One region of the Methylobacterium sp. 88A genome, then DNA from elsewhere that is predicted to be linked to it. Evidence: riboswitches for the same ligand, from Rfam matches in the RefSeq annotation. Region 1 holds a riboswitch; each other region holds the start of a gene.
The links. Region 1 has a riboswitch for cobalamin ahead of A3OM_RS0118470 (CbtB-domain containing protein). Riboswitches for the same ligand answer to the same signal wherever they lie in the genome.
Positions count from the first base shown of each region.

Region 1 (7,005 bases):
GGCGAGGGCGGTCTCGTGTGCGACCGGTCCGCAGCCCGGGCACCAGGCGAAGCCGCGCGGCAGGGCGACAGGCGGCAGCGCGTCGACCGCGTGCCCGATCTCCAGGGAGAGGCGCCGGATCATCCGGCGCAGGTTGTCGGACCCGCCCGCGCGGCAATAGCCCTCGAGTGTCTCCACCAGTTCGGGAGCCACCGTCGAGAAGGCGGTGAGGCGGGAATCAGGCTTGTCGCAGCCCGGAATGACGGCGAGCTTAACGCCGTTCGCGCGAGCCGCGGCGGCGGCGCGCTCGACGCCGTAGCGCCAGTAATCGAGGCCACCGAGGCAGCGGATGACCACGACTTTCGACCGCGCGATGACGTTGTCCACGTAGAGATCGACGGACATCGGATGGCGCAGCCGCGCCAGCTTGGCGAGGCGGAGCGTCGGGACGTCGCTCGCCGACGAGTCCCGTGCCGCCGCCTCCCGCTCGGCCGCATGCGCGCCGGCCATGCCGGAGAGGTCGGAGTCGGTGAAGGACAGGAACACGATGTCGCCGGGCGCCTGGCCCAGATCGATGGCGGCTTCGCCTTCGTCGAGGGAGACCGTGTCGATTCGGATCAGATGCATGGGCGGCGCGCCGTCATGGCTGTGCCCTGGAGGACGTCCGCTCGGTCATGGCGCTTCGGCGGCCTCGCCGGCGCCACAGCGCGCGAAGGAGAAGCACGCCGATCAGCACCAGCGGCAGCCAGGGCAGGCCTGCGACGAAGAAGCGCAAGGCCGATCCGGCGCTCGCGCCGAAGGTCTGGCCCGCCTGATCCCAGGCTTCCTCCACGGGGGCGAGGGTACCGGCGCGCGCCTCGTCGGAGCGCATGGCGACGGAGACGAGCTCCGTGTCGACGCGCTGGCTCAGGCCGCGCTGCTTGGCATCGGCTTCCTCGATCTGCGACTGAACCTGCGCCAATTCCTGCGCGATGCGGATCAGATCCTCCACGCGCGGGTCGGGCCGTGCGGCGATCGCATCGAGCCGGGCGCGATAGGCGGTGAGCTGGGCCAAGCGCCGGCCCCCATCCTCAATGGCGTCCGTCAGGTCGTCGGCACGCGTCGACTGGCTCCGGAGCACGACGTCGCCCGTCGCCTCGCCGGGCAGGGGCGACGTGACGAAGGCCATGAAGGGAGCGACGGATTCATGCGGCAGTCGGACCTGGACCTGCGCCTGCGGACGGCCCGCAGGCCTCCGGCCATCGTCGATGGATGCAGCGACGAGGACGCATTTCCGGGCCGCCTCGTTCAGGCAGCGGTCGCGGGCCGCCTCGAAATGCGCGTTCACCCGCTGGGGCGGCAATCCGATGGTCAGCTCGTGGGTATAGGCGAGCTTCGCATCGCCCGTCTGGGCGAGAGGGCGAGCCACCGGAGAAAGGCGTGCCATCGCCCGGCTGTCCGAGGCCTGAAACTCCGGTTTGGGCGGACGTGAATCCGAGCACCCACCGATCGCCGCGAGAGCCGCCAGGCCGGACGCGACCACGAGGCCGCGGCACCCGCGCGCCGGGATCCGTCGGGCGGTCAACGCGCTCACCCCGCCAGGGCGGCTGCCACCGCCCCTTGGTCGAAACCCTTCAGCCCGATGACCACGAGCCGGCCGTCGCGGTTCTCGCTCGCCCGCCAGGGGCGGTCGTAATGATGGGCGATGCGGGCGCCGACGCCCTGGACCACGAGGCGCATCGGCTTGCCGGTGACCTCGGCGAAGCCCTTGATCCGCAGGACGCCGCTGGTCTCAGCGGCGCGGGCGACGCGGGCGGCCAGATCCTCGGCGCTCGCCGTGGCAGGCACGGCAATGGCCACGGAGTCGAAATCGTCGTGATCGTGATCCTCGCCCTCGCCGTGATGGGAGGGGCGGGCGTCGAGATCGTCCTCGGCGGCGGCGCCGAGACCGAGGATCACGCGCGGATCGAGGCGGCCATGCTCGGACTCGACCATCTTCACCGCGCGCGGCAGCTGGCGCTCCACCTCGGCGCGGACCTTGGCCTTTCCGGCCTCGTCGAGGAGGTCGGCCTTGTTCATGACCACGAGATCGGCGCAGAGGAGCTGGTCCTCGAACACCTCTTCCAGCGGGTTGTCGTGATCGACGCTGGCATCGTCGGCGCGCTGTGCGGCGAGGGCCGCCGGATCGTCGGCGAAGAAGCCGGCCGCCACGGCCGGTCCGTCGATCACCGCGATCACCCCGTCCACGGTCACCCGCGAGCGGATCGCCGGCCAGTGGAAGGCCTGGACCAGGGGCTTCGGCAGAGCGAGGCCGGACGTCTCGATGAGGATGTGCTCGGGCGGGTCGGCCCGGTCGAGCAGCTTGTTCAGGGCCGGCACGAAATCGTCCGCCACGGTGCAGCAGATGCAGCCATTGGCCAGTTCCACGATGTCCTCGTCCTGGCAACCCTCGATGCCGCAGGCGGCCAGGAACGATCCGTCGAAACCGATATCGCCGAACTCGTTGACGATGATGGCGAGCCGACGACCGCCGGCATTCTCCACGAGGTGACGCACGAGGGTCGTCTTGCCGGCTCCGAGGAAGCCGGTGACGATGGTGCAGGGGATCTTCTCGACGATGCTCATTCGGCGGCGTCCGGAATTCTGTCCGCGCGCGGCGGAGGAAACGGGGGAATGCGGGCGACGACGCCTTTGCGGAACGCTTCCGGCCGTGCCTTCCAGGGCACGATGCCGTCGGGCGTCTCCGCGTACAGGCCGATGCCCGCGAGGATGGTTCTGGCCGATTCGACCGGGTCGAGATCGCCGTAGACGTAGGTCCAGCGGCCTTCGGACGCCACGGCGACCGTGCAGGGGCGCTTGCAGACCGAGAGGCACTCCACGCTCTCGACGGCGATGCCCTCGATCGCTGCTTCCGTCACCGCATCGAGCAACGCCGAGACGAGGCGGGCCCCGGCGCGGGGCTCGGACGTGTCGCCGGCCGTGCGACAGGTGGCGCAGACGTAGAGTACGACCGCGCTGCCGGCCGGGATGTCCTCGTCAGGCATGCGACGTCGCCGGGTTCTTGCGCCCGACGCTGTTCCAGGCCCAGCCGAAGGCGAGGCCGATCACCGCCCAGAACACGAAGGCGATGCCCAGCGACCGAGCGGCGAATTGGGCTGCGTAGCCCGGGGGCAGGGCGGAGGCGGTGTGGCTCGTCTCCGGAGCGCCTGCCAGATGCGGTGCGACGAGGAGCACGATCCCTCCGGCGATGGCGATGGAGGAGCGGCGGATCGCGATGAGGTAGAGCCCCATGGCGGTGGCGGCCGCAGTCATGATCCACCAGAACTGGCGTTCGGCGAGCGGAGCCGCCTCCATGCCGGGCAATTCCGGCGGCAGGCCGAGGGCCGGGGCGAGCGCCACGGCGAGGAACCCCGCGATGGCGAAGCGCAGGCCGGTTTCCGGGCTCGGCTCGCGCCCGCAGGCGATGAGAGCCGCGCCCAGCAACAGGGCATAGCCGACGCCGCCGACCAGGGTCGCGAGGGCGGTGAAGACCATACGGGGCAGGCCGGGCCCGGGCTGCCAGGCCGGTGCGACCTCGCCGCCTTCGACACCGTCCGTCTTGCCACCATGGTCGTGGCCCGAATGGACGGGCACGATGAGGGAGGCCGGCGAGGCGCCGCGCGGCATCCACTGCGCGGCCGGCGCAGTGGCTTCGCCGCTCTCGTAACGCTCGGCCGCGATGATCAGCGGCGAGGTGAGGGCGAACTGCAAGCCCGTGGCGACGACAGCCGCCAGGAAGCCGGCGACCAGGGCCGCCGACACGAGTCGGATCATCATGGAATCAGGTCCTGACTGAGCGCGTGGCGGTCAGTGGCAGGGGAAATTCTGGGCGTGCCGGAAATCGTGGGCCGCGTTGTGCAGCGCCATCGCCGGGGCAAAGCCGGCCATGAAGACGAGCCCGAGGCCGAGGAAAGCGGCCATGAGCACCGCGCCGAGACGCTCGTTGCTGCGGGTGCCGGTGAGGACGAGGGTGTTGGTGGTCATCGTGTCAGGTCTCCGGCCGCCCCGCCGGCGGCGTTCGAGGATCGAGCGGGAGGACGATGTGGTCCCCTTCGGATGGCAGGTCTCCTGGCTCGCGGGTCATCCGGTCCTGCCGCCTTCCCGGATCGCTCCAGTGGCCGATGGCAGGCCCGTCTCCGCTCACAGTTGCGGGGGCAGCTGCGGTTTCAGGCGCGAGCCCTCACCGCATTCCCTTTTCACCCCGTCGCCGGGGCACCGTCCGAACCTCGCTTCTACGCGCTCGCGCGACCGCTGACAACGCGCCGCCAAAGCGTTTTACCGCCTTTGACGGGGCAGGGCGGTTTCGCGCTAAAGGGAGCCATGCGGCAGCCTTCCCCAAGAATGACACTGGTCCTCGGCGGCGCGCGCTCGGGCAAGAGCCTGCACGCCGAGCGCCTGATCGAAGCCTGCCCCGCGCCGTGGCTCTATCTCGCCACCGCGCAGGCCTGGGACGACGAGATGCGCGAGCGCGTCGCCCTTCACCGGTCGCGCCGCTCGCCCGATTGGATCACGCGGGACGTGCCGATCGACCTGGCCGAGGCCGTCGCTGCGGCGACCGGGCCGGTGCTGGTCGATTGCCTGACCCTGTGGCTCACCAACCTGATCCTGTCCGAGGCCGATACCGAGGCGGCGAGCGCCGCGCTGATCGAGGCCTGCGGCAGTGCGCCTGGCCCGGTGGTGCTGGTGGGCAACGAGGTCGGGCTCGGTATCGTGCCGGACAACGCGCTGGCCCGCCGCTTCCGCGACGCGGCCGGGCGCCTGCACCAGCGCCTCGCCGCACGGGCCGACCATGTGGTGTTCATGGTGGCGGGACTGCCGATGATCGTGAAACCCCAACCCGGAGCAGCCGCATGAGCGAGTCAGACACGAACGACCCGGAGGCCGACCGTCACCGCGAAAAGATGGAGAAGCGCAAAGCTGTGCAGGACGCCGAGGTCGCGGGCAAGACGATCGAGAAGGGCCTTCTCATCGTCAATACCGGCCCCGGCAAGGGCAAGACCACGGCCGGGCTCGGCCTCCTCCTGCGCGCCTTGGGCCATGGCTGGCGGGTCGGCGTGGTCCAGTTCATCAAGGGCGCCTGGGACACCGGCGAGAAGCACGCGCTGAAGGCTTTCGGCGACCAGATCGAATGGCATACGCTCGGCGAGGGCTTCACCTGGGAGACCCAGGACAAAGCCCGCGACATCGCGGCGGCCGAGCATGCCTGGGCCAAGGCCGAGGAATTGATGGCCGACCCGACCATCCGCCTCGTCCTCCTCGACGAGCTCAACATCGCCTTGCGCTACGATTACCTGCCCATCGACGCCGTGGTGGCGGCCTTCCGGGCGCGGCGGCCCGATCTCCACGTCATCGTCACGGGGCGCAACGCCAAGCCGGCCCTCATCGAGGCCGCCGACCTCGTCACCGAGATGGGCAGCGTGAAGCACCATTTCGCCGCCGGGGTGAAGGCGCAGGAGGGGATCGAGTTCTGACTACTGGGCGCGGTCAGGCCCCAGCGCCGACCGGCTGGTTCTCGTGGAGGACGAGCTTCAGCGTGGCGACGAAATCCTCCAGGGCGGTGCGATCGAGGTCGCGCTGCAAGGCCCCGTGGGCGACGGCGTTGCGCAGGTTCGCGATGGGACGAAGACGATCCGCCTCGTCCGGCGTCACGATGCCTTCGCCCGCGAGCTGCTCGATCAGCCGTGCGGGCGATTGAGAGTGTGACAGGCGGTTCGGAATCAAGGCCCGCCCGATGGCTTCGAAGGTCGACCAGCCTAGCAGCAGAGCCGCTTCCATCTGGCCGGCCGCGATGAGGGCCTCGACCTTCGTAATCGTGCGGTCGATGATGTCTGGCGTCACGCCGTCGATGGCGGGCACGCCGCCGCCGGAGCGGGCGTAGTAGATCCGAAGCTCCCAATCGGTGACACCGAGGAACCGGTCAGCGACCCTTTTCCGGCTTCCGGATCGCGTGCCATCCCGTACGATTTCGATCGCCAGATTCTTTGGTTTGCCAAGCGCGATGGCGTCTGGAACGTAGTCGCCCATGAAGGAGGGCAGAAGCTGGCGTGAAGGGTGAGTATAGACCTCGTAGCCGGCATCCGTAAGTGCCGGGATGATGAGGTCGAGGACCGGCCGTTCTGATTCCATGCCGCTCATGCCAGTTCCTCGAAGGGATCGTCCGAAAGCCTTACGTATAGGATCGGCTTCTGTGCCGACAGAGCCGCCGCCAGGACTGGGCTCGGCTGCGTGAAAGAAAACACCCGCTGCGGTTCGAACTTCTGGATGACTACCCGTTCGATCTGGGAATCATCCATGTAGATATGCTGGTTGAGGGCATCGAGAACCAGTTTGACGATATTGTCCACGTCGCCCTGCACGGGGCCGACCGGGAAGTAGAACAGCGTCACGGCGAGTTTGCCCTCGCAGGCGAAGTGGTTCTCGGGCAAAGAGCCGTCGCTTGCTGCCCGGACCTTCTGCTTCCACTGCGATTTGGAACTCGGTCGGGCCGATTGGAACGAGACCGGTGTGCCGCTGACGAGGAACTCGATGGGAAAGATGAGCTCCACGAGAGATCACCTAGCGTCGCGGGCTTCGGTCCCGCAACTTATGCACGGCTTCGTCAACGTGTATAGTATGATTCTAAATCGCCCTTGGGTTGTGTCTCGTCGCTGCTTCCGGCGCTGCCTCGTTCCTCTCACGATTTTTTTGTCCGGTGCCGGTGCGGCATCCGCCCAATCCGTCACGTCCTGGCCGGACACCTATCTCGGCCGGGTCGAGGCGCTGGCGGTGATGGAGGGGCTGAATGCGCGGCTCCTGGCGGGCCGCAGCGCCACGGTGACCCTCGAAGGCTGGTGCTCCGAGCACGGCATGGCGACGGACCCGCGGCTCACGGCGACCCTCCTGCGCGATGTGGACAAGCCCGCCTCGGAGGAGACGCGTCGCCGCCTCGCCGCCGGACCCGACACCGTCCTGAAATATCGCCGGGTCCGGCTCGCCTGCGGCGACCACGTTCTGTCGGAGGCCGACAAT
Region 1 covers NZ_AQVT01000001.1:3,854,463-3,861,467, reverse strand. Annotated here, with positions in the region: gene cobN (cobaltochelatase subunit CobN) at 1-606, opposite strand, end outside; gene A3OM_RS0118490 (DUF4349 domain-containing protein) at 620-1,405, opposite strand; gene cobW (cobalamin biosynthesis protein CobW) at 1,549-2,583, opposite strand; gene A3OM_RS0118480 (DUF1636 domain-containing protein) at 2,580-3,002, opposite strand; gene A3OM_RS0118475 (CbtA family protein) at 2,995-3,774, opposite strand; gene A3OM_RS0118470 (CbtB-domain containing protein) at 3,805-3,981, opposite strand; cobalamin riboswitch at 4,038-4,232, opposite strand; gene cobU (bifunctional adenosylcobinamide kinase/adenosylcobinamide-phosphate guanylyltransferase) at 4,339-4,851, shown strand; gene cobO (cob(I)yrinic acid a,c-diamide adenosyltransferase) at 4,848-5,468, shown strand; gene A3OM_RS0118455 (hypothetical protein) at 5,482-6,123, opposite strand; gene A3OM_RS0118450 (RusA family crossover junction endodeoxyribonuclease) at 6,129-6,542, opposite strand; gene A3OM_RS24305 (hypothetical protein) at 6,682-7,005, shown strand, end outside.

Region 2 (7,005 bases), 770 kb from region 1:
CTTTTGAGCCAGCCAGATCGTTGCTCCGCCGCAGGTCGGATCGTTTTCGACATGCTTGAGCACCTTAAAGCCGTTGGCTTGCAACAGATGGCGATACTCGGCCGCGTCGAGACTGGCATGATACAGCGGTCGCCCCTCGAAAAGGCCCATAACTTCACCTTGTGCGGGACCGGAGGTGAAAAGCAGGGTCGCGTCAGGATGGCCAAGGCGGCCGAAGGTTTCGAACATCGGCCGCTGGTCGTCGGCTTTCAGGTGGAAGAGGCTGTGCCAAGCGACGAGCCCATGGAATCGCGGCAGCGGCGGCAAGGCGCGCATGTCGGCCGTGAGCCATGTCTGATCAGGAAAGTGCTCGCTCGCGATGTCGATCAATGCCGTGGCACCGTCCACCCCGGTGAGACGACAGTCTTTCTCGATCAGATAGCCCGCAATCGGCTGGCCGGCACCACAGCCGATATCCAGAACGTCACGTCCGTTCCGCGGCATAGCCGTGAGGAACGCATCCAGCCATGATCGTTCGAGATGGTCGTTTCCGCGCCGTTTGATCCAGGCGGTAGCGTGCTCCTGATAGAGCTCCACCACCGAGTCGGCCGCGCTCCGAATCTCCGACGCCTCACCCATTGCACCCCATCATCGGTCTCATCCTCCCCCGGAACCGTTCCTCCACGGTCAGGCGCAAGGACATCGACAGCCGGAGCAGCGTTCTCACGACGGAGGTGGACATGGGAAGACGCGCAGATGTTCTTCTTATGGGAGAGTTGGTGGTACGCAAGCGGGCTGTAGGGCCGTAGAGGTCGGAGTGGGAAGAAGTGGGCTTTGATTCATAGTGTTTGCTCTCTCGGAAATAGGATAAGCCCGAAATTATCCGTCACCGCGAGACTAATTATGTCGCTGACTAACCTTCTGGTACCGACCTATAGGAACATGCTGCAGACGCTGGCCGGGCTGCTGGACAAGGCGGAGCATCAGAGGGTGGATCAGGCCGATGGTCTGCTTTCGGCGCGTCTGGCACCGGACATGTATCCGTTGGCGTCACAAGTATGCTTTGCCGCCTACCAAGCCCAGGAGGCGACGTTCCGCCTTCGTGGTGAGGACATTCCCCCATCGCTCGCCGCCGTGGCAGCCGAAGGGCGCAATGCCGGCGAGGTGCCCGGATCAATGGCGGATGCACGGGCTCGTATCGCCGACGCATTGGCGCATCTGGACGGCTTCCCGGACGATGCTCTCGATGCCGGAGCGACCCTGCAGATCGCAATTGAGCTTCCGGGCAACATCACGTTCGATATGAGCGGCGAACAATACGCTCGGGATTGGGCTCTGCCTCAGTTCTACTTCCACGTCATCACCGCCTACGCCATCTTGCGACATCACGGCATCGCGCTCGGCAAAGCCGACTATGTGCCTCACATGTTCGCGTATTTCCGGCCCGGATCGCTGCCATGAGCATGACCGGAGAGCGGCTTGGCTGCCCACAACCCGCTCCCATTCCTCAAAACCGCCCCGCCACCGTCAACCGCACGGCCATCGGCTCCACTGGATGCAGATGCGTGTCCGCCACCCCGCCCGCCGGCTCTCCCCGCAGCCGCGACTCATAAAAATAATCGATCTGGCTCGCCTTGACGTTGAGCAGGTTGAGGATGTCGAGCTGCACCGTGACGCCGTTGTCGAAATTGTAGCCGATGCGGCCATTCACCAGGGTGGTGGGCTTCGAGCGGACGGAATTGTCCTCGATGAGCGGGCGCGGCCCGAAATAGCGAAGCCGTAGCGTACCGAACCAGCCGAGCGACTCGCCCAGCGTGAAGCCGGCGGCCGCGATGGCGGTGGGGGCGGCGGGAATGCGGCTTCCCGCAGGGTCGCGGTCGGCAAAGCGCGCATGGGTGACGGTGAGGTCGGCATCGAGCGCGAGCCAGGGCGTCACCGCGTAGTGGTTGGTCCACTCGATGCCGGTGCGCCGGCTCGGGCGGCTCGGCTCGGTGGTGCCGGCATCACCCACGAACAGGTTCTCGGAGTCGAAATCGAGCTGGAACAGGGTCACCGTCGATTCGAGGCCGGCGATGGAACGGTTGCGGAGGCCCACTTCCGAGCCCACCGAGCGCACCAGCAGGGGCACCCGGTCGAGGGGGAACAGGGGATTGCCCGGATCGACCGTGATGGTCGCGCCCCGGGCGTCGTTGGAATGGAAGCCCTCGCCGTAATTCACGAACAGCTCGGTCCCGATCCAGGGGCCGAACACGACGCCGAGCTTGGGGCTGACGATGCCGTCCCGCGCATGGCCCGAATTCAACGGATTGTTCGATCTCACGGTGGCGTCGTAGGCGTCGGCGCGCAGGCCGACGCTGGTGCGCAGCCAGTCGGTCCAGCGCAGGCGGTTCTCAAAGTAGAGGGCGGCGCTGCCCTCCTGCACGCGGTCGTCGCGCACGGTGGAGAGGGAGGTGCGCGCCCGCGTGTTGAACAGGCCCACATGGATGTCGTCGAACCGCGCCTGCACGCCGATCTCGTTCTCCATGGCGAGACCGAACAGCTCACCCTTGAACACCCTGGCGATCTCGCCGCCGGCGACGGTGCGGCTGTCGAGCTGGCGGAACTGGTCGCCATTGACCGGATCGTTGAGGAAATAGGTGAAGTTGTTGAACAGGTTGAGGTTCGAGCGGAGGACGTAGGCGCTGGCGCGGGTGACGCCGCCGTCGTCCGACCGGCTCCAGCGGCCCGACAGGGAGAAGCGGCTCGCATCGCCCCCATCGCTGGGGTCGAGGGTGCCGAAGCGGCCGATCAGGCCTTCCGAGATGGCCCGCTGCGGAATCTGGTTCGTCGCCGTCCAGCGGTTGGAATAGGCCATGCCGGTGAGGGAGAACCCGTCGAGGGCGGTGCCCTGGCTGTAGCGCAGCACGCCGTTGAGCTTTCGGATGGCGTCCGGCACCACCCAGGGGCCGTCATAGACCTGAGCCTCGCCGGCGGCGAGGAGCGTCCCCTCCCCGAGGGGTGCGGAGGCGATGGTGAGCGCCCGCTTGTAGCCGAAGCTGCCGATGGAGGTGAGCGCGAGAGGGCGGGGCACCGCGTCGATCGTGTCGATCCGCACCGAGCCGGCGGAGGCGAAATCCCCGTCGCGGGCGAAATACGGGCCCTTGTGGAACTCCACCGCGCCGACGAGCTCGGGAATGAGGAAGTTGATGTCGGCATAGCCCTGGCCGTGGCCATGGGTGCGCATGTTGGCGGGCATGCCGTCGATGGTGATGGCGATGTCGCTGCCGTGGTCGAGGTTGAAGCCGCGCAGGAAGTACTGGTTGGCTTTTCCCTCGCCGGAATGCTGCGTGACGATGAGGCCGGGCACGGCTTCCAGCACCTCGCCGGGGCGGGTGACCGGCCGGTCGTTGAGGGCCTTGCCGGTGATGACGCCGGAACTCGATGTCAGCGCGGGAGCGGACAGGGCGCCGAACGCTTCGGCCCCGCCGGTTCCGCCCGTGGCCCCGCCGAGACCGGGACCGGCAGCGGGCGGCGGACGCATGTCGGCGGCCACGGAAAGTTCGTCGAGGGTCGCCTCGGCGGTGGTCGCCGCGCCGGACTGGGCGAGGACCGGTGACGCGGATGTCAGCATCGCGAGGACGAGGAGGGGATGGAGAGCGCGTGGAGGATGGGCGGACACGGGCGAAACCTCGGGCGACGGCAGTGGCACGTCACCGCGAACGAAGCCGATGCGTTCGCGACATGCGAACGCCCCGACACCCCACCAGGACACCCCGCCCGATGCGTTTCGCGTGTGACCACGACTGACGGCAGGTCTCCTGGCTCGCGGGTCACCGCCCTCTCATCGTCTTCCCAGAGGCCGGAGCCTCCAGTGACGTGTTGATGATGGGCTCGCCGCTTACAGTTGCGGGGGCAGCCGCGGCTTCGGATGCAAGATCCTCACCGCGTTCCCTTTTGATCCTCCGAAGAGGAACCGTCATCGTCAGGCTAGGTCGGCCGCGCCGGGAGGGTCAATGGCGAGATGTTCCCGCATCGACCATCGCCGCCGCCCTGTCGCATCACGGCAACGTCCGGCATCACTCCGGGAGTGAGTCGAGGTTCCTCGGCTCCTCGATGCGGCGGCCGTTTGTCTCGGCCCGGAAGCGCTTGCCCATCTCGTAGGCCGATTTGCGCATGCGCATGATGCCGCCCAGCGGCCGGTGCGCGGCCAGCCCGTGCCACGGGCTGAACGACAGGCCGTCATCGACGAAAGCCGCGCGGGCCTCGCTCCAGCTCGTCTGCGGCGCGGCGGTGAGGGTGGCGATGGTGCGGTAGGGGCTCGCTGCCTCCGACCAGACCACGGAGGCGTCCTCCACCGGCATGTCGTCGAGGTTCAGGCAAAGCTGCGCCCGCAACTCCCAGGTCCCGCCATGGCGGCGGACATGCTCCAGCACCGCCTCGCGGATCGCATTGGGGGCGCTGGTGTCGTCCAGCGGCTTGTCGGTGAGCGCCGTCAGGTCCGGCGAGACCGGGACGAGCGCAATCTTGGCGATGTGATCGCCGAAGCGCAGCGGAACCTGGCTGTAGAAGCTGTCGCCCAGGATATGCGTCTCGGGCTGTCCGCCCAGCGTCGCCAGGGCCGGGCTCGGCGAACCGGTGGCCGCCACGACCGCGCTCTGCACGCCGCGCAACGCCGCCGAGGCGACCTTCTTGAGCCCCTCCGCCCGATCCGTGGTTTTGGCGAGGAGCTTCAGGGTCGCCAGGAACTGCTTCGGTCCGGGTGCGGAGAAGGCCGGGCCGTTGACGAGCACGAAATCCTGCGTGGCATCCCCTTCCGAGCCTTCGAGACGCTCGCCCTCGACACCGATGATCTTGATCGCCACCCCGCGCGGGGTGGAGACGCTGTCGTCCAGGATGTCGCCCGGAATGGTCGAGAAGCGCATCACCACGGGGTAGCGCCCCGGCTTCGCGAACAGGCCCTGCGCCAGTTCGGGGGATAGGCCGGGCGCCACCTCCAACTCGGCCCTCAAGGCGCCATGCGCCTTGGCGTGGACGCTGCGGATGGCATGACCGCCATGGGCGAGGGTCGTCTCGCTGATGGAGCGCATGGTCTCGTTCAGGGACCGGCTGGTCTCGGCCTCGTCGGCGTCAGGGGTCTCGACGGCGGGCGTGTAGCGCAGGTAGGGGGACTCGATCGCCAAGGGTGCTGCTCCGGGGGATGGCGGATGCCGCGCCCCGAGGCGCTTCGATGGCCTTGAGGGAACCGGGCGGCTCCGCAACTTGGTGGTGTTCCAAGTTGAGAATCCCCGACCGGTGCTCCCGTTCCGATCCCTGCGGCAACTCGCCAAGTCGTGAAATCGGCGATCAGGCGGCGTTGTCCCAGGTCTCGCTGATTGGACGCCCGCCGCGCATGAGGCGCGCCCGCAGGATCACGTCGCCGGGCGGCAACGGCGTCGCCGGGCGCCATTCCACGTAGAGGCGCCAGCCCCCGGTCTGGGGCACCCGCTCCACCACCGGATCGACCATGGCGCCGGCGCTGGCCGAGACCTCGGCCGCGATGTCACCGTCCGGGCCGGTGGGCAGGCCCGGTCCTTCGAAATCGATGACGTAGAGGCGCCGCTCCGGACTCGGCGGCGTGGTCGGCCGCAGGCGCTCGGCCGAACCGACACGGGTGGAGACCACCCGGGCGAGCGCGCTCAGTACGGCGGTGTCCGGTTCGGCCCCGATGGTGGCGAGGGTGTAGGCGAGGTCGAGGGCGCTTCCCGCCGTGACGGGTGCGTCCGGCACGAAGGCGGCGACGATATTGTCCATATACTCTTCGCGGGACGGGATCTCGAAGAGCTGCACCGCCCCGGCGCCGAACCCCGCCTGGGGCGTGACCCAGAGGCCGGGCCGCGCCTCGTGTCGGGCCTGAACGTCGAGATAGGCGGCAAAGCTTCGCTCGCGCTGGAGAAGTCCGAACCCATCGAGGGAATCGACCCGGAACGCCGAGATCTGCGGATCGCGCCGTCCGTTACTCAAGGGACGCCATAGGCGGTCGTCCTTGGTCGCCACCACCAGCCCATCGGAATCGTGAACCTGGGGCCTAAAATCGTCGAAGGGCGCGGCTCCGCGCGCGCCCGGACCGTTCTCTCCGTGCAAGAACATGCTGGTGAGCGGCGCGAGGCCGAGACGCGGGATCGCGGCGCGGGGATGCAGCGAGGCGGTGACGACCATCCGCGAGGTCTCGCCGGGTTCGACCACGAAGCGGTAGGCGCCCGCGAGGCTCGGCGAATCGAGGAGCGCCAGGATCGTGACGGCGCGGGCCTCGGCCTTCGGCTCGCAGATCCAGAACGCCGTGAAGTCCGGAAACTCCTCCGCTCCGGGACCGCCGGTCTGGATCGCGGCACCACGCGCCGACAGGCCGTATTCCTGCGTCTTTCCGCGAAGCCGGAAATACGAGGCGCCGAGGAAGACCAGGAATTCCTCCTGGTGAGCCGGCTTTCTATCGTCGAAGGCGTGATGCAGCCGGAAGCCGGCAAAGCCGAGATCGCGGGAAAAGTCCTGCCCGGCAAGGTCGGAGCCGAGATCGAACAGGCCCGACTGGTACAGGATCGGCTGCGGCGGCCCGTCCGGCGGCTGGAGGAACAGGGCGACGCGCTTCTTCTGCAGGAAGCCGCGATGGAACAGTTGCAGCGAGAACGAACCACCGAGGCGAGGGGCCGCGTCAGGGCGGAAGGTGATCGCGCGGTAGCCGTCGTAGCTGAGGGCGGCGAGCGGGGCCGGGAGATCGTCCGGAGCGGGCCGGTAGGGTGAGGCCGCGAGGCGGCGGGCCTGGGCCACGACGCCCTCGAAGGTCATCGGCGCGTCGCGCGGTGGGTCGAGAGTGTCGGCGGCCATCGTTCTGGCGGTATTCAGGTCGACGGCACTAGGCATTATGATGCCTGCTGTCAGACCGAGCGCGGTTCGCAAGGTCTGCCGCCGCGAGAGGGGCTCGCGTCCCGAACGCTCGTCTCCACCGTCGTCCCGTGTCATCGATGCCCTTCGTGTCGTGACGGATGACGGCCCATCTCAGCCTTGATCGAGTGT
Region 2 covers NZ_AQVT01000001.1:4,620,498-4,627,502, reverse strand. Annotated here, with positions in the region: gene A3OM_RS0122070 (class I SAM-dependent methyltransferase) at 1-618, opposite strand, end outside; gene A3OM_RS0122065 (DUF1993 domain-containing protein) at 883-1,440, shown strand; gene A3OM_RS0122060 (TonB-dependent receptor) at 1,487-3,589, opposite strand; cobalamin riboswitch at 3,749-3,951, opposite strand; gene A3OM_RS0122055 (catalase family protein) at 4,035-5,138, opposite strand; gene A3OM_RS0122050 (glucan biosynthesis protein) at 5,302-6,816, opposite strand.
Region 2: it holds a riboswitch for cobalamin, as region 1 does, so the genes downstream of both, A3OM_RS0122060 (TonB-dependent receptor) here and A3OM_RS0118470 (CbtB-domain containing protein) in region 1, are expected to answer to the same signal.

Region 3 (7,005 bases), 2.6 Mb from region 1:
GCGCCCAGTAGGGGTTCGGCAGATCGATCCAGAACGCCAGGAACAAGGCCAGCACGCCGGCCCCGAAGGTTTTCAGCGAGAACGCCCAGTCGCGCCAGCCCGGAAGGGTCATTCGGGGGCATCTTTCGTGGCCGCTGCCGCGGCCGAGGCCCCTGCGGCGAAATCCTGGACTGTCCGGAACACCCGTAGGCTCGCCTCCAGGTCGGCAGGACTCACGTCGGCGAACATAGCCGCGCGCAAGCCGGCCAGTTCGACCTCTATCTCGGCGACGACCATCTTCGCCTCCGAGGTGAGGCTGAGCACCTTCGCTCGCCGGTCGCTCGGATCCTCGGTTCGCACAACCAGCCCGGCCTTCTCAAGTTGGTCGAGCAGGCGCACCAGCGACGGCCCCTCGATGCCGACCGCCTCAGCCAAGGCGTTCTGGCGCGGTGCGTCCCCCATCCGCGCGATCATGACCAGCGGAAGTGCCTTCGCCTCCGAGATCCCGTGCCTTTCCGTGACCGTGTTGGCCACGCGACGCCATTGGCGTCCCGTCAATATCAAGGTGTGGGAGTAGGCTTGGCTAAGGTCGCTCAGGTCCATCTCGTCGCCTCGTGGCAACCTGGTAGGAACGATCCACCGAATTGCGTATCTATAAATAGGAAGCTATTTATTAGCGGGTGAATTTCAAGGTGGATGCGGTCTCGTCCTCCGTTGCGCGTATAGGGCTCTTGATCGGAAGTGAGGTTCGTAACCTTCGGTATCTCCTTCCCTACCTGGGTGATCCGGATCTGGAAGGTCTCAATTTGATCGGTCGGCCGGGTCGCTGGAGTCTACATTCTTTCGAGCGGAGCCGAGTGTGACTTCGATCCGGTCACGCGGGACGATATGCCGGTTTTCGTTTATTCACGGCTCGCCGAAATGCAGATCGAGATAGCCGTTGGCGAGTTGCGTCGGATGTCGGTTGGGCAAGCAGACCGAGGCAATAGAACGATCTAAGTCTGCCTGGGAGCATTCATCAGAAAGGCTTCTTTGGCGTAGTTGGGTCGACATCTCCCCGTCCGCACTTCGACCACATTGGGTGGAATGCGGTCCGACTGCTTTCGACCAGAAGACGTCCATAAGCGCTTATCGTGGAGGCCATCGAGCATCGGCCGATTGCGCCACTAGGGCGTGGTGACGATTTAAGGATTTGGGATTCCCAGCAGGGCTGAATTCGGATTCAACGCTGATTTTGGAGATCGGCGATGGATTGCGACGCACTTCGGGACGACCAATGGGAGCGGATCAAGGATTTTGTGCCCGGCGGGACCAGAGGCAAGCGTGGTCCCCGCACGGACAATCGGCGGTTTCTCGATGCGCTTCTCTGGATGGCGCGTTCGGGCGGGCGCTGGCGCGACCTGCCTGAGCGCCTGGGCGATTATCGCTCGGTGAAGCGGCGTTACTATCGCTGGATCGAGATGGGGGTCCTCGACGCGATGCTGTCGGTGCTGGCGCGGGATGCCGACCTCGAATGGCTGATGATCGACTCGACCATCGTGCGGGCTCATCAGCATGCGGCCGGAGCCCGCAGGGAAAAAGGGGGGCGGATGCCCAGGGCCTGGGTCGGTCTCGAGGCGGACTGAGCACCAAGATCCACGCGGCAACGGAAGCGCTCGGCCTACCGGTCCGCCTGATTGGCTCTCCCGGACAGAACAACGACATCACAGTCGCCCATGACCTCGTCGAAGGCTTCGACGCCAAGGCGACCATTGCCGACAAAGGATACGACGCCGATCACTTTTGCGACGGTCTCGCCGAGACCGGAACGGAGATCGTCATTCCGCCCAAGCGAAACCGCAAGATCCAGCGCTCCTACGATGTCGAACTCTACAAAGAGCGCAACCGCATCGAACGCTTCTTCGCCAGACTCAAACAGTACCGACGCGTCGCCACACGATACGACAAACTTCTCGCCAATTTCATGGGCTTCGTCAAAATCGCTGCCATCGCCATATGGCTCAAATAGTTAAATCGTCACCACGCCTTAGGCGCAGGCTGCATAACCTTTCACCCCCGATGGATCAGAGCCTCCGCACCTGAAAAGAGCGGACTGTCCCAATCCATCTGGCGACGGACAACGGTCCGGGACCAGACTGATGCAATGTTACAATGTTGCGAGAAAATGACGCCCCCTCGATTGACTATGCGGCGGCGCCCGGCGAATGTCTGACCGTCAAGGTTCCTGCGGGTCGTCGGCTCGCGGGCTAAGAGGGAATTCGGGGTGCTCGCAGGAGCGCTTCCGAAGCTGCCCCCGCAACTGTTAGCGGTGAGCCCTCACCGTCCATGGTCACTGGTGCGACGCACTGGGAAGGCCGAGGCGAGGGCGACGACCCGCGAGCCAGGAGACCTGCCTTGCACAACGATACGTCTCTCGGGCGGGGTGTCCCGGCGGAGCGCATGAGCGGGCTTGGCTACTGACGCAGCCGGTCCCGCGAGGGCACCCGCTCGGCCGTCGCTCGACAACCTTGAGCGCACCGGTGCCCCTTCGTCCCAACCTGGCGACCTCGAAGGTTGCGATCCTGACCCTGCCCGTTCCGGCCAAGCGTCGTCGGATGTCGAGGCGTCGAGGATCGCACTACGCGCTTGCCGCAATCCTTTCGGCGGGCGCGCCTGCACTGGAGGCCCGGGCGCAGGAGGCCGTCACGCTGGAGGAACTCTCCGTGGAGGCTACTGGCGGGAGCGCTCCAGTGGTCGCTGGTGCTGGCCCCTCCCCGGGGATAGGCCTGATCGGTCCGACCCCGGGCTACCGGGCCGACCGGGCGGTGAGCAGCACGAAGACCGACACGCCCCAGCGCGACGTGCCCCAGATCGTCACCGTTGCGCCGCGCGAGGTCATCACAGATCTCGCCGCCACCCGCGTCGACCGGGTCTTCAACTATACGCCCGGCGTCGCCCAGCAGAACAATTTTGGCGGCCTGACGGTGTTCAGCTACGCCATCCGTGGCACGACTACCTCGGAACTCTACCGTAACGGCTTCCCGATCAACCGAGGCTCGCCGCCGCCGCCCGACACCCAGAACGTCGAGCGCATCGAGGTGCTCAAGGGCCCCGGTGGCGGCCTGTTTGGGCGCAGTGACCCAGGTGGCCTCGTCAACTTCGTCACCAAACAGCCGACCGCTGAGCGCTTCGTCGAGATGGGCGGTCTCTGGGGTTCTTTCGAGCAGTTCCGCGACACGGTCGATGCCGGTGGCGCGCTCAACGAGGACGGCACGCTGCTCTACCGATTTAACTTTGCGGGCGGACGCCAGAACAGCTTTCGCGATTTTGTCGACAGCGACCGGCTCCTCGTCGCTCCCGTCGTGAGCTGGCAGGTCACGCCGGACACGAAAATCACCGTCGAGACCGAGTTCCTGCGCAATCGCGTCGTGGTCGACCGGGGTGTGATTGCGATCAACCGCCAACTCGGCTTCCTGCCGATTTCCCGCTTCCTCGGCGAGCCGGGGCAGAGCACGTATCAGAGCTCGGACACGATGCAGGTGCGGGTCGAGCATCGCTTCAACGCCGATTGGCAGATGCGCCTCGCCACCCACTTCAACACCGGCTCGCTGGTCGGGGAATCGGCGGAGGTCCGTGGCCTCGCCGCCGACAATCGCACCGTCCTGCGCGACCGGAACTTCCGCGATTACCGCTGGGATACCGCCATCGGTCAGGCCGAGGTGGTGGGGCGCTTCGCCACCGGTGATCTCGGTCATACCCTGCTTCTCGGCTTCGAGCGGGAGAGCACGGATAGCCGCGTGGTCTATGATCGCTCGAACTTCCGCCAGAGCCCCTACAGCCTCGACATTTACGATCCCCGCTACGGCCAGGCCCTGCCGCCGCTCACGATCCGGCGCAACAACTTGGAACGAGTCACCAACACCGCCCTCTATGTCCAGGACCAGATCGCGCTCAGCCCCGAGTGGAAGGCGCTCCTCGGGGCCCGGTTCGATTTCTTCGAGCAATCTTTTCGCGAGCGAACGAACTCGACCCAGTCAGAGCAATCGCGGGTGGCGGCCACGCCGCGTGCCGGGCTCGTCTACCAGCCCCTGCCTGAGCTTTCGCTCTACACCAATGTCGGCACCAGCTTCCGGCCCAATATCGGCCCCGACGCCTTCGCGGTGGCCCGCGCGGAGCCGTTCGAGCCCGAGACTGGCATCGGCTACGAGGTGGGTGCCAAGCTCGATCTGTTCGGAGGCGCCCTCGGCCTGACGGCGGCGGCCTTCCGCATCGAGCGGCAGAACGTGCTGACGGCCGACCCCAACAACAGCGGCTTCTCGCTGGCGGCGGGCGGCGTGCGCAGCCAGGGCTTCGAACTCACGGCCGCAGGCCAGATCACCCCCGAGATCAAGATCCTGGCGGGCTACGTCTACGCCGACGCAGTGGTGACCAAGGATAACGTGCTGCCGGTGGGCGCACCGCTGATCAACATCCCGCGCCACTCGGGCAGCCTGCTCGCTGTGCACGAGGTCCAGGCCGGCCCCTGGAAGGGCCTCGGCCTGGGCGGCGGCGTGCGCGGGGTTGGCGAACGCGCCGGGGACGCATCGGGCTCGGGCTTCTCTCTGCCGGCCTACATCGCTGTCGATGCGCTGGCCTATTACCGCTACGAGAACATGCGCTTCGGCCTTAACGTCGAGAACATCTTCGACACCACTTACTATGAGAGTTCGAACAGCGTGTTCCGGGTCTATCCCGGCGCGCCCCGGCGCTTCACCGGCACGATCTCGGTGCGGTTCTGATGACTGAGGTCACGACCCATTCGGGCGACTTCGTCCTGGAGATCCGGGGGGCGGGCAAGCGTTTCGGCGAACGCCAAGCCCTCGATGGCCTCGACCTGTCGCTCCGTCCCGGGGAAGTCTTCGCCCTGCTCGGGCCGAACGGGGCTGGCAAGACCACAACGGTCAACCTGATCCTCGGCTTCCTAAAGGCGGATGCCGGCACGGTCCGGGTCTGCGGTGTCGATGCCGGCGCCGACCCGGTCGGCGCGCGCCGGCACGTGGCCTACATCCCCGAACAGGTGGCGCTCTATCCCGGCCTCTCCGGGGTGGAGAACCTGCGCTACTTCACGACCCTGGCCGGCCTCGATCTGACGAAAGCGAACGCACGCATGCTCCTCGCGGAGGCCGGCCTCGCCGAGCCTGCCCTCGCCCGTCCCGCCGGCTCCTATTCCAAGGGCATGCGCCAGAAGGTCGGCATCGCGGTGGCACTCGCGCGCCGTGCCCGGCTCCTCCTCCTCGACGAACCGACCTCGGGCCTTGATCCGAGCGCGGCGGCGGACTTCTCCACAACGGTCCGGGCGGCGGCGGATCGTGGCACCGCCATCCTGATGGCGACCCACGATCTCTACAGGGTGCGCGAGATGGCTGGCCGCGTCGGTGTCCTTAGCCGTGGCCGTATCGTTGAGGAGATCGACCCCCGGACCCTCGACCATGTCAGCCTGGAGCGGCTCTACATCGAGCGGCTGGCGGGGAGCGCGGCGTGAGGCAGCTCGCGGCCGAACTCGCGCGCACCGCCCGCGATGCGCGCCTTCGCTGGATCGGTGCCGTCCTCGTCCTGCTCCTCACGGTCGCGGGCCTCGGCGCCTGGCGGGATTCTATGCGCTATGCTGGTGAGGTCGCTCAGGTCGCGGCCGCCGAGCGCGCGCGCTGGCTCGGCCAGGATACCAAGAACCCGCATTCGGCCGACCATTTCGGCCTTTGGGTGTTCCGCCCCTCGGCACCGCTCGCCGTGCTCGATCCCGGTACCGAGCCCTACACGGGCCGGATGGTGCGGGTCGAGGCGCACGTTTTCAACGACGCGGTCTATCGCGCCATCCAGGATGCCGGACCGCTCGCGCGATCCGGCCTCGGCAGCGTCGCCGATATCGTCCAACTCGTGGTGCCGCTCGCCGCCATCCTGCTCGGCTTCTCCGCCTTCGCCGCCGACCGCGAGCGCGGCACGCTGCGTCTCGCGCTCGGCAACGGCGTCCCGCCGGGCCGGCTCTTCGCGACCCGGTTCGCGGCGCTCTTCGCCGCGCTGGCGCTCGTGGCAGGGCTTCCGCTCCTCGGGATCGGCGCGCTCGCAGTGGTGAGCGAGGAGGGTGCCGGCTGGCAGGCCGTTCCGCGACTGCTCACCTGGGTAGCGGCGCAGCTGACCTATGCCACCGTATTTCTGCTGCTCGCGATGCTCGTCTCGCTCGTCGCACGTACGGCCCGGGGCGCGCTTGCGGCGGCGCTCGCGGTCTGGGCCGTCCTTTGCGTCGCGGCCCCCCGCCTCGCAATCGTCGGTGTCGACGCGGTCATGCCCGCCCTGTCCTACCGCGAGGTCCGGACGCGGATCGAGTCCGGTTTTCGGGCGCATCGCACCGCCGAGGCGAACGATGTCCGTACGCGCGAGGTGCTCGCCCGCTATAGCGTGAGCGACCCCGACGAACTGCCCGTGGACCTGCGCGGCCTGATGATGTCGGAGAACGAGAACTACAACTTCACGGTCTACGACCGTGAGCTCGGCGCGTTCTTCGACAGCCTCGCGACCCAGGAAAGGGCGTTGGCCTGGGCTGGCCTGCTGTCGCCGCGGGTCGCCCTGCAGGCCCTCTCGCAGACGCTCGCCGGCACCGATTTCGCCCAACACGCCCACTTCGTCTGGGCGGCGGAGGCCTATCGGCGCCGAATCTCCGAACGCATGAACGCCGAGATCCGCGACCATCCCCAGCGCGGCGGGACCACCCTCGTCGCCGGACCGGATCTCTGGGGGGAGATCCCGCCTTTCGTCCACCGGCCATTGCCGTTCGCCACCACGCTGGCCAACGCACGCGTTCCGGCCTTCGTCCTCGCCCTGTGGCTCGGTCTGCTTGCGCTCCTGTGCCGTCCCCTTGTCCGGAGGCTGAAGCCGTGAGAACCGTCCGGTTTCCCGTCCTGCTCGGCGCCGAACTGCGCCTGATCCTGCGCGAGCGCCTGACCTGGGCGATCCTCGCCGCCCTCCTCGTGGCTCTCTGCCTAGCGGCGTGGACGGGCGCAGGGCGCGTCTCCA
Region 3 covers NZ_AQVT01000001.1:1,288,003-1,295,007, reverse strand. Annotated here, with positions in the region: gene A3OM_RS0106185 (FUSC family protein) at 1-112, opposite strand, end outside; gene A3OM_RS0106180 (MarR family transcriptional regulator) at 109-582, opposite strand; one part of gene A3OM_RS25095 (IS5 family transposase) at 1,227-1,566, shown strand; one part of gene A3OM_RS25095 (IS5 family transposase) at 1,566-1,987, shown strand; cobalamin riboswitch at 2,181-2,391, shown strand; gene A3OM_RS0106170 (TonB-dependent siderophore receptor) at 2,574-4,736, shown strand; gene A3OM_RS0106165 (ABC transporter ATP-binding protein) at 4,736-5,479, shown strand; gene A3OM_RS0106160 (DUF3526 domain-containing protein) at 5,476-6,870, shown strand; gene A3OM_RS0106155 (ABC transporter permease subunit) at 6,867-7,005, shown strand, end outside.
Region 3: it holds a riboswitch for cobalamin, as region 1 does, so the genes downstream of both, A3OM_RS0106170 (TonB-dependent siderophore receptor) here and A3OM_RS0118470 (CbtB-domain containing protein) in region 1, are expected to answer to the same signal.

Region 4 (7,005 bases), 410 kb from region 1:
GGATCACCGGCTTCCTGCGGAACGGCGGCACCCAGGCCGATTACGTCGATCTCGACCGGGTCTACATCGCGCCGGCCGTCACGTTCCGGCCCTCCGCCGATACCAGCCTGACGCTCCTGGGCAGTTACCAGAAGGACATCGCGGGCGATAAGTACCGCCTGATCCCGCAATACTACACCAACGGGTCGAACCCGCTGAAGGCCAACCTGCGCGACCGCTTCCTCGGCGAGCCCGATTTCAGCCGCTTCAAGGCCGAGCGAGCGATGGCGGGCTACGAGTTCTCGCATCGGTTCGATGACGCCTGGACGGTGCGGCAGAACCTGCGCTACGCCCATGCCAGCACGAACTACAACAGCGTCTACCCGACGGGGCTGGCCGATGCCTCGCCCTCGAACCTCGCCCGGTCCGCACAGACCTGGATCGAGGATTACGGAGTCTTCACTGTCGACACGCAGATCCAGCACGAGCATGTGTTCGATTGGTTCAAGAACACCGCCCTGCTCGGCATCGATTACAGCAACATCCAGAATAAAAGCGACCAGAGGGGCGGCCCGACCCAGTCGTTCTTCGATCCGAACTTCCTCTTTACCGGCATCGCCCCGCCGCTGGTCGGCCCGATCGATGTCCTCAACCCGAGCTATGGTTCTGGCGTTGCACCTCTCCAGAGAACGTTGCTGAGCCGTCTGTCGCAGGAGCAGACCGGTATCTACGCCCAGGATCAGGTGAAGTTCGGCAACGGCTTCCTGTTCAGCGCCAACGCCCGCTACGATTGGGTGAAGACGAAGACCGACGTGCAGAACCCTGCCCTGGATGCCGTGCGTGCGACGCTGAACAGTTTCGGCGTCCCCAACGCGATCCCGACCAATTTCGGGGTCACCCAGAATGCGGAGTCCTATAGCGGCCGCGTCGGACTGTCGTATCTCTTCGACAACGGCCTGACGCCCTACGTCGCCGCCGCGCGCTCGTTCAACGTGCTGCCGTTCTACATCCAGTCGAGCACTCGGAGCCAATTCGTCCCGGCCGTGCCGGATACGTATTCGATCGGCCCCGCCAAGCCCGAGATCGGCGAGACCATCGAGGGCGGCATCAAGTTCCAGCCTCCGGGATCGAACAGCACCTTCCTGCTGACCTACTTCAATACCAAGAAGACCAACGCCCTGACCTTCGACGGGACCGATCCACTGCAGCAGGCCTATTACCAGACCGGCGAGATCACGGTGAACGGCATCGAGGCCGAGGCGACCCTTGAACTCGCCGAAGGGTTCCGCCTGCTCAGTTCGCTCACCGCCCTCAACGCCCGGGTGACCAGGGACATCCCGCCGTTCCCCTTGCCCGACGCGACCGGAAACCGGCCGATCCAGGTTCCGAACATCGTGATCTCGAACTGGGCCGACTACACCGTACAGACCGGCCTGTTCCGCGGCCTCGGCTTCGGCTTCGGTGTCCGCTACATCGGCGACACCTTCGGCGATACGGCCAACACGATCCGCGTGCCGGATTACTTCCTGATGGATGCGTCGATCCGCTATTCCTTCGACAACTGGCGCTTCCAGGTGGCCGCCAACAACCTCGCCGACAAAGTTTATGTTGGCACCTGCGCCCAGCTCGGCGGATATGTCGGCTGCAATTACGGCGACGGCCGCCGCATCACGGGCTCCGTCACCTACCGCTGGTAGGCGACGCGCATCCGATGAGATCGGCCCCGGATCGCAAGATCCGGGGCTTTTCTTTTGGGCTGTTGCCGTGACGTCGTTGACGCGGTCTCCCGGCCTCGACTAGCTTGAGCATGACGGTTCCTCTTCGGGGGATCAAAAGGGAACGCGGTGAGGACCTTGTGTCCGATGCCGCGGCTGCCCCCGCAACTGTAAGCGGCGAGTCCTTCATCAACACGTCACTGGGTGATCACCTGGGAAGACGATGAGAGGGCAGCGACCCGCGAGCCAGGAGACCTGCCGTCAGTCGTGGTCACACGCGAAACGCATCGGGCGGGGTGTCCTGGTGGGGTGTCGGGGCGTTCGCATGTCGCGAATGCATCGGCTTCGTTCGCGGTGACGTGCCACTGCGCTGAGCCGCGCCTGCCGTCTGCCTGCGATGCCCGATCGTTCCCGTTCCTTCCGTTACAGAATCGCTCCTCAGGATGCCTTCGGCGAGACCGTCCGGTCCCGCACGCAGGCATTTTGCCCGGTTCGCTGTATTGTAACGTTATAACATACGATTTAGCAGAGGGGGCGCGGCATTCGGCCAGCGATCACTTCGGTTTGCCAAAACGAACATGCCCAGACAGGTCACCCACCGCGCGCCCGGGCGGACATCCCCGGCCCGCGCCACCGCTCTCCTCGCGTCGCTCCTCGGCTCGACCCTGCTCGCCGGTCAGGTCCGGGCACAGGATTCCGTCAACCAGAATGCCGTCATCCTCGACCAACTCACCGTGGAGGGGAGCGGGGTCGGCCTCACCCGCGCCAACCCGGTCGGGCTCAACCTCTCGACCCCCTCCCGCAGCGCCAGTCGGCTCGGCCTGACGCCGCTGGAGACGCCCGCCAGCATCGATGTCATCAGCGGCGAGACCGCCCGTATCCGGGGCCAGAACACGGTGGTCGAGGCGGTGACGCAGAACGCCACCGGCATCACCACCATCGCCTCACCCGGCAATGGCAACGGCGCCTTCTCCAGCCGGGGCTTCGCCGGGCCGAACTCGATCCAGCAACTCTATGACGGCACGCGGCTGTTCGTGGGAGCCGGTACCGTGACCTTCCCATTCGATACCTGGAACGTGGAGCGGATCGAGGTGCTGCGCGGCCCGGCCTCCGTGCTCTACGGCGACGGCGCCATTGGCGGCGTGGTCAACGTGGTCTCGAAGAAGCCGAGCTTCACGCCGATCCATGCCGCCCGCGCCGCAACCGGGTCGGATGGGCTCGCGCGCCTCGCCGTCGATCTCGGCGGTCCCATCGGCGATGCGGTCGCCTACCGCCTCAATGTCAGCGGCAACCGCGACGGCGGCTGGACCAGCCCGAACGGGGATTTCCGCAACCTCGCGGTCTCGGGCGCGCTGCTGTTCCAGCTGAACCCCGATCTCGCCGTCACCCTCAGCCACGATCTCGGCTACCAGGAGCCCGCCCGCTACTGGGGCACGCCGCTGGTCGATGGCCGGATCGTCCAGTCCCTGCGCAACAACAACTACAATGTCGACGGCGCGAAGATCGTCTGGTCCGACAACTGGACCCAGCTCAAGACCGAGTGGACGCCGAGCGCCGACATCACCATCCGCAACACCGCCTACCGCCTGCAGAGCCGCCGCCACTGGCTCGATGTCGAGCAATACAGCTTCAATCGCGGCACGGGCCTCATCGACCGGTCCAGCTATACCGAAATCTACCACCAACAGGAGCAGGTCGGGAACCGCTTCGACGCGGCCTTCAAGGGCAACGTGTTCGGCTTCCGCAACGAGTTCGCCATCGGATTCGACGTGAACCACGTGGATTTCCGCCACACCAACAATTTCTCCAGCGCGGGCGGCGTCCTCGTCACCAGCGTCGACCCGTTCAATTACGATCCGGGCTTGTTCCCGGCCAATGGCCGCGCCAGCCCGGCCTATGCCACCAGCACCAACCAGGCCTCGGTCTTCGCCGAGAACCGGCTGATCCTCAGCGACCAACTCTCCTTCCTCACCGGCGTGCGTTTCGACGCGCCGACCCTGCACCGGCGCAACCTGCAGACCGGCGACACCTTCGCGCGCTCGTTCGAGGCCCTGAGTTACCGGTTCGGCCTCGTCTACAACCCGACGCCGGATTCGGCCCTCTACGTGCAATACGCCACCGCTACCGATCCGGTGGGGAGCCTCATCAGCCTGTCGCAATCGAACGCCAATTTCGACCTCTCCACCGGCGAGCAGATCGAGGTCGGTGCCAAGGGCCTCGCGCTGAACGGCGCCCTCGAATGGACGCTCGCCGGCTATCGCATCGTCAAGGACAAGCTGATCTCGGCGGTGCCGGGCCAGCCCAATGTCTCGACCCAGGTCGGCCGGCAATCCTCGCACGGGGTGGAGGGGGCGCTCGCCCTGCGCCTGCCCGATGGCTGGCGCATCGACGCCAACCTCGCTCTGCTCCACGCGCAATACGACGAGTTCCGGGAGGGGGCGGTGTCCTATGCGGGTAACCAGCCCATCGACGTGCCCGAGCGCGTCGCCAATGTCTGGCTCAATTGGGCCTTCGCCCGTGACTGGGAGGCCAGGATCGGGCTCCAGAATGTCGGCCGGGTCTTCAGCGACTTCTCCAACACCGCGCCGCGGCCCGACTACACCCTCGCCCATCTCGGCCTCGACCATCAGGTCACCCCGGCCTCGCGCCTGAGCCTTCGCGTCTACAACCTGTTCGACACGACCTACGCCATCAGCGGCAACGCCGTGGACGGGATCGGCACCAACTGGATCCTCGGGCGACCACGCTCGTTCGAGGTCGCCTACAGCGTCGCGTGGTGAGCCTGCTGAAACGAGGAAAGCGGTGGCTGGTCCTCGGCCACCGCTGGCTCGGCATCGCCACCGGGCTGCTCTTCGCCCTCTGGATCGGCTCCGGGCTGGTGATGCTCTATGTGCCGTTCCCGAGCCTCACGGAGACGGAGCGTCTCGCGCATCTTCGCCCGATGGCGTGGGAGGCCGTCGCGGTCTCGCCGGACGAGGCCCTGGCCGCCGCCGGGCTGCAGGGCATGCCCCGCAGCCTCGATCTGGAGATGCGCGGGGACGAGCCTTTCTACCGGATGTCGGCCAGCGACGGCCGCCGCATCACCCTCTCGGCGCGAACCGGCGCACCGGCCGGGCCGGTCGATGGCGAGGCGGCCCGGCGCCTCACCGGGGCCGGTCCCGGCGCGTCCGTGGAGGAGGTCGAGCGCGACCAATGGACGGTGACGGCGCGCTACGATCCCCTGCGACCCTTCCACAAGGTCGCCTTGAACGACGCGGCCGGCACGGAGCTCTACGTCTCGGAAAGGACGGGCGAGATCGTGCTCGACACGACGCGGTTCGAGCGCGGCTGGAACTGGGTCGGCGCCGTCACCCACTGGGTCTATCTCACGCCGCTGCGCGCCCGCGCCGACCTCTGGCGCGATGTAGTGCTGTGGCTCTCCGGCATCGCCGCGTTCACGGCGCTCAGCGGCCTCGTCCTCGGGATCTGGCGCCTGCGCCTGAGGCGGCGCTACGCGCGAGGACGCGTCACGCCCTATCGCGGGATGGCGCGCTGGCACCACCTCGCCGGGCTCATCGGCGGGATCGGGCTCACCACCTTCATCCTCAGCGGCTGGCTCTCCATGAACCCGAACCGCTGGTTCACCTCCCTCGCGCCGCCCGCCGACCTGCGCGAGGCTTATGCCGGGGCGGACAGCCCCGTCGGCCTCACGATCGAAAGCCTCCGCGAGATCGGCGCGCGTGCTCCTCTCGGCCTGCATCTCGCGCGGATCGGCGGGCATTGGGTCGCGACGGGGCTCGACCGCACCGGCGGCCGGGTGATCGGAGACGCACCCTCGACCGCCCGGATCGCGGCGGCGGCCGGTCTCGCCATGGCGGGTGCGAGGCTGGAAGGCGTCGAGCGCCTCGACACCCACGATCTCTACTGGTCGCCGCTCACGAGCGGGACGCTCCCCATCCTGCGCCTGCGCTTCGCCGACCCGGCCGCCACCTGGCTTCACGTCGATCCGCAGAGCGGCGAGATCTTGAACCGGCTCGACCGTTCGGGCCGTGTCAACCGCTGGCTGTTCACGGCGCTCCACCGCCTCGACCTGCCGGTCCTCGTCGGCCACCCGCCGGCGAGAGATGCGGTGCAATGGCTGCTGAACCTGCTCGCCGGAGCCCTCGTGACGACGGGGCTCGTCATCGGATGGCGGCGGCTCGGCCCGAAGGCCGGCGCGCATTCCCCTCTCCCCGCACGCGGGGAGAGGGCCGCGTCTCCCCCTCGTTGGGGAGCGCGGCAAGGCGGCAGCCGAGGGTGAGGGGGCGCGTCCGAAGGAGACACTTCCGAAAACACCCCCTCACCCTCGCCCTGGCGGGCTCACGTCGCCTCCCGACGAGGGGAGGACGACGTCCTCTCCCCGCCCGGCGGGGAGAGGGGAAGGGCGTGTGCCTTACTGCTGCTGGGCCTGCTGCGATTGGCGCATGAAGGTGTCGGGCGTGCCGGTGCCGTCCGAGACGAAGCGGATGTCGCGCGGTTCGCGGCGGGGTGTGTCGACGGAGAGGAACACCATCGGCTCCTCCAGGATCTCCGGCACCGAATGCACCACGCCGCGCTGGAACACCACCAGCTTGCCCGGCCCGACCTCGACGGCGGGCTCGTCGGCGAACTTCATCATGCAGCGGCCCGAGAGCACGTAGAGATACTCGTCGCAGGAGGCGTGGCTGTGCGGCGGGGTCGGCGAATAGACCCGGAACACCCGCGCGCTCGCCGCCGGCTGATCGACGAACCGATGGTCGGCCACCATGGTGGAACAAGCCTCGGGCAGGGCCGCCACGGCGGCGGCGACGTCGAACACCGCGTGGGCGGCGGTGCTGGTGGGGGAAGGGTCCTGGCTCATCGCTCGTCCTGGCTCGGGGGCTCTGCCTCTGATGCCCCATCGTAACCGGTTTTCCGGCCGCCCTCAAAAACGGTGGCGGAGGGAGGCCCGCGTCGGCGGCCTTTTCCGTGTCGGCGAAGCATCGAGCGTCGAACGCGGATGACCGGCCGATCCGGTCGCCGGACACGGCCGTTCGTCACCGGCCGACGGCACGGTCTCAGGCCACCGGCTCTTTCGCGGCACGGGCGAACCGGAGCGCATCCGGCGCCGAGAGCGGTCGGCCCAGCAGATAGCCCTGAGCTTCCGTGAAGCCCTCCCGGCGCACATGGGCGAGCTGTGCCTCGTCCTCCACACCCTCGGCGGTGATGCGCGCGCCGAGCCTCTCGGCGAGGCCCACGACGGCGCGCACGATCGCGGCCGTATCGGAGTCGCCGATCTCGTGGATGAAGGAGCGATCGATCTTGATCTTGTCGA
Region 4 covers NZ_AQVT01000001.1:4,264,513-4,271,517, reverse strand. Annotated here, with positions in the region: gene A3OM_RS0120410 (TonB-dependent siderophore receptor) at 1-1,676, shown strand, start outside; cobalamin riboswitch at 1,774-1,972, shown strand; gene A3OM_RS0120405 (TonB-dependent receptor) at 2,273-4,474, shown strand; gene A3OM_RS0120400 (PepSY domain-containing protein) at 4,468-5,973, shown strand; gene A3OM_RS0120395 (cupin domain-containing protein) at 6,106-6,552, opposite strand; gene A3OM_RS0120390 (EAL domain-containing protein) at 6,749-7,005, opposite strand, start outside.
Region 4: it holds a riboswitch for cobalamin, as region 1 does, so the genes downstream of both, A3OM_RS0120405 (TonB-dependent receptor) here and A3OM_RS0118470 (CbtB-domain containing protein) in region 1, are expected to answer to the same signal.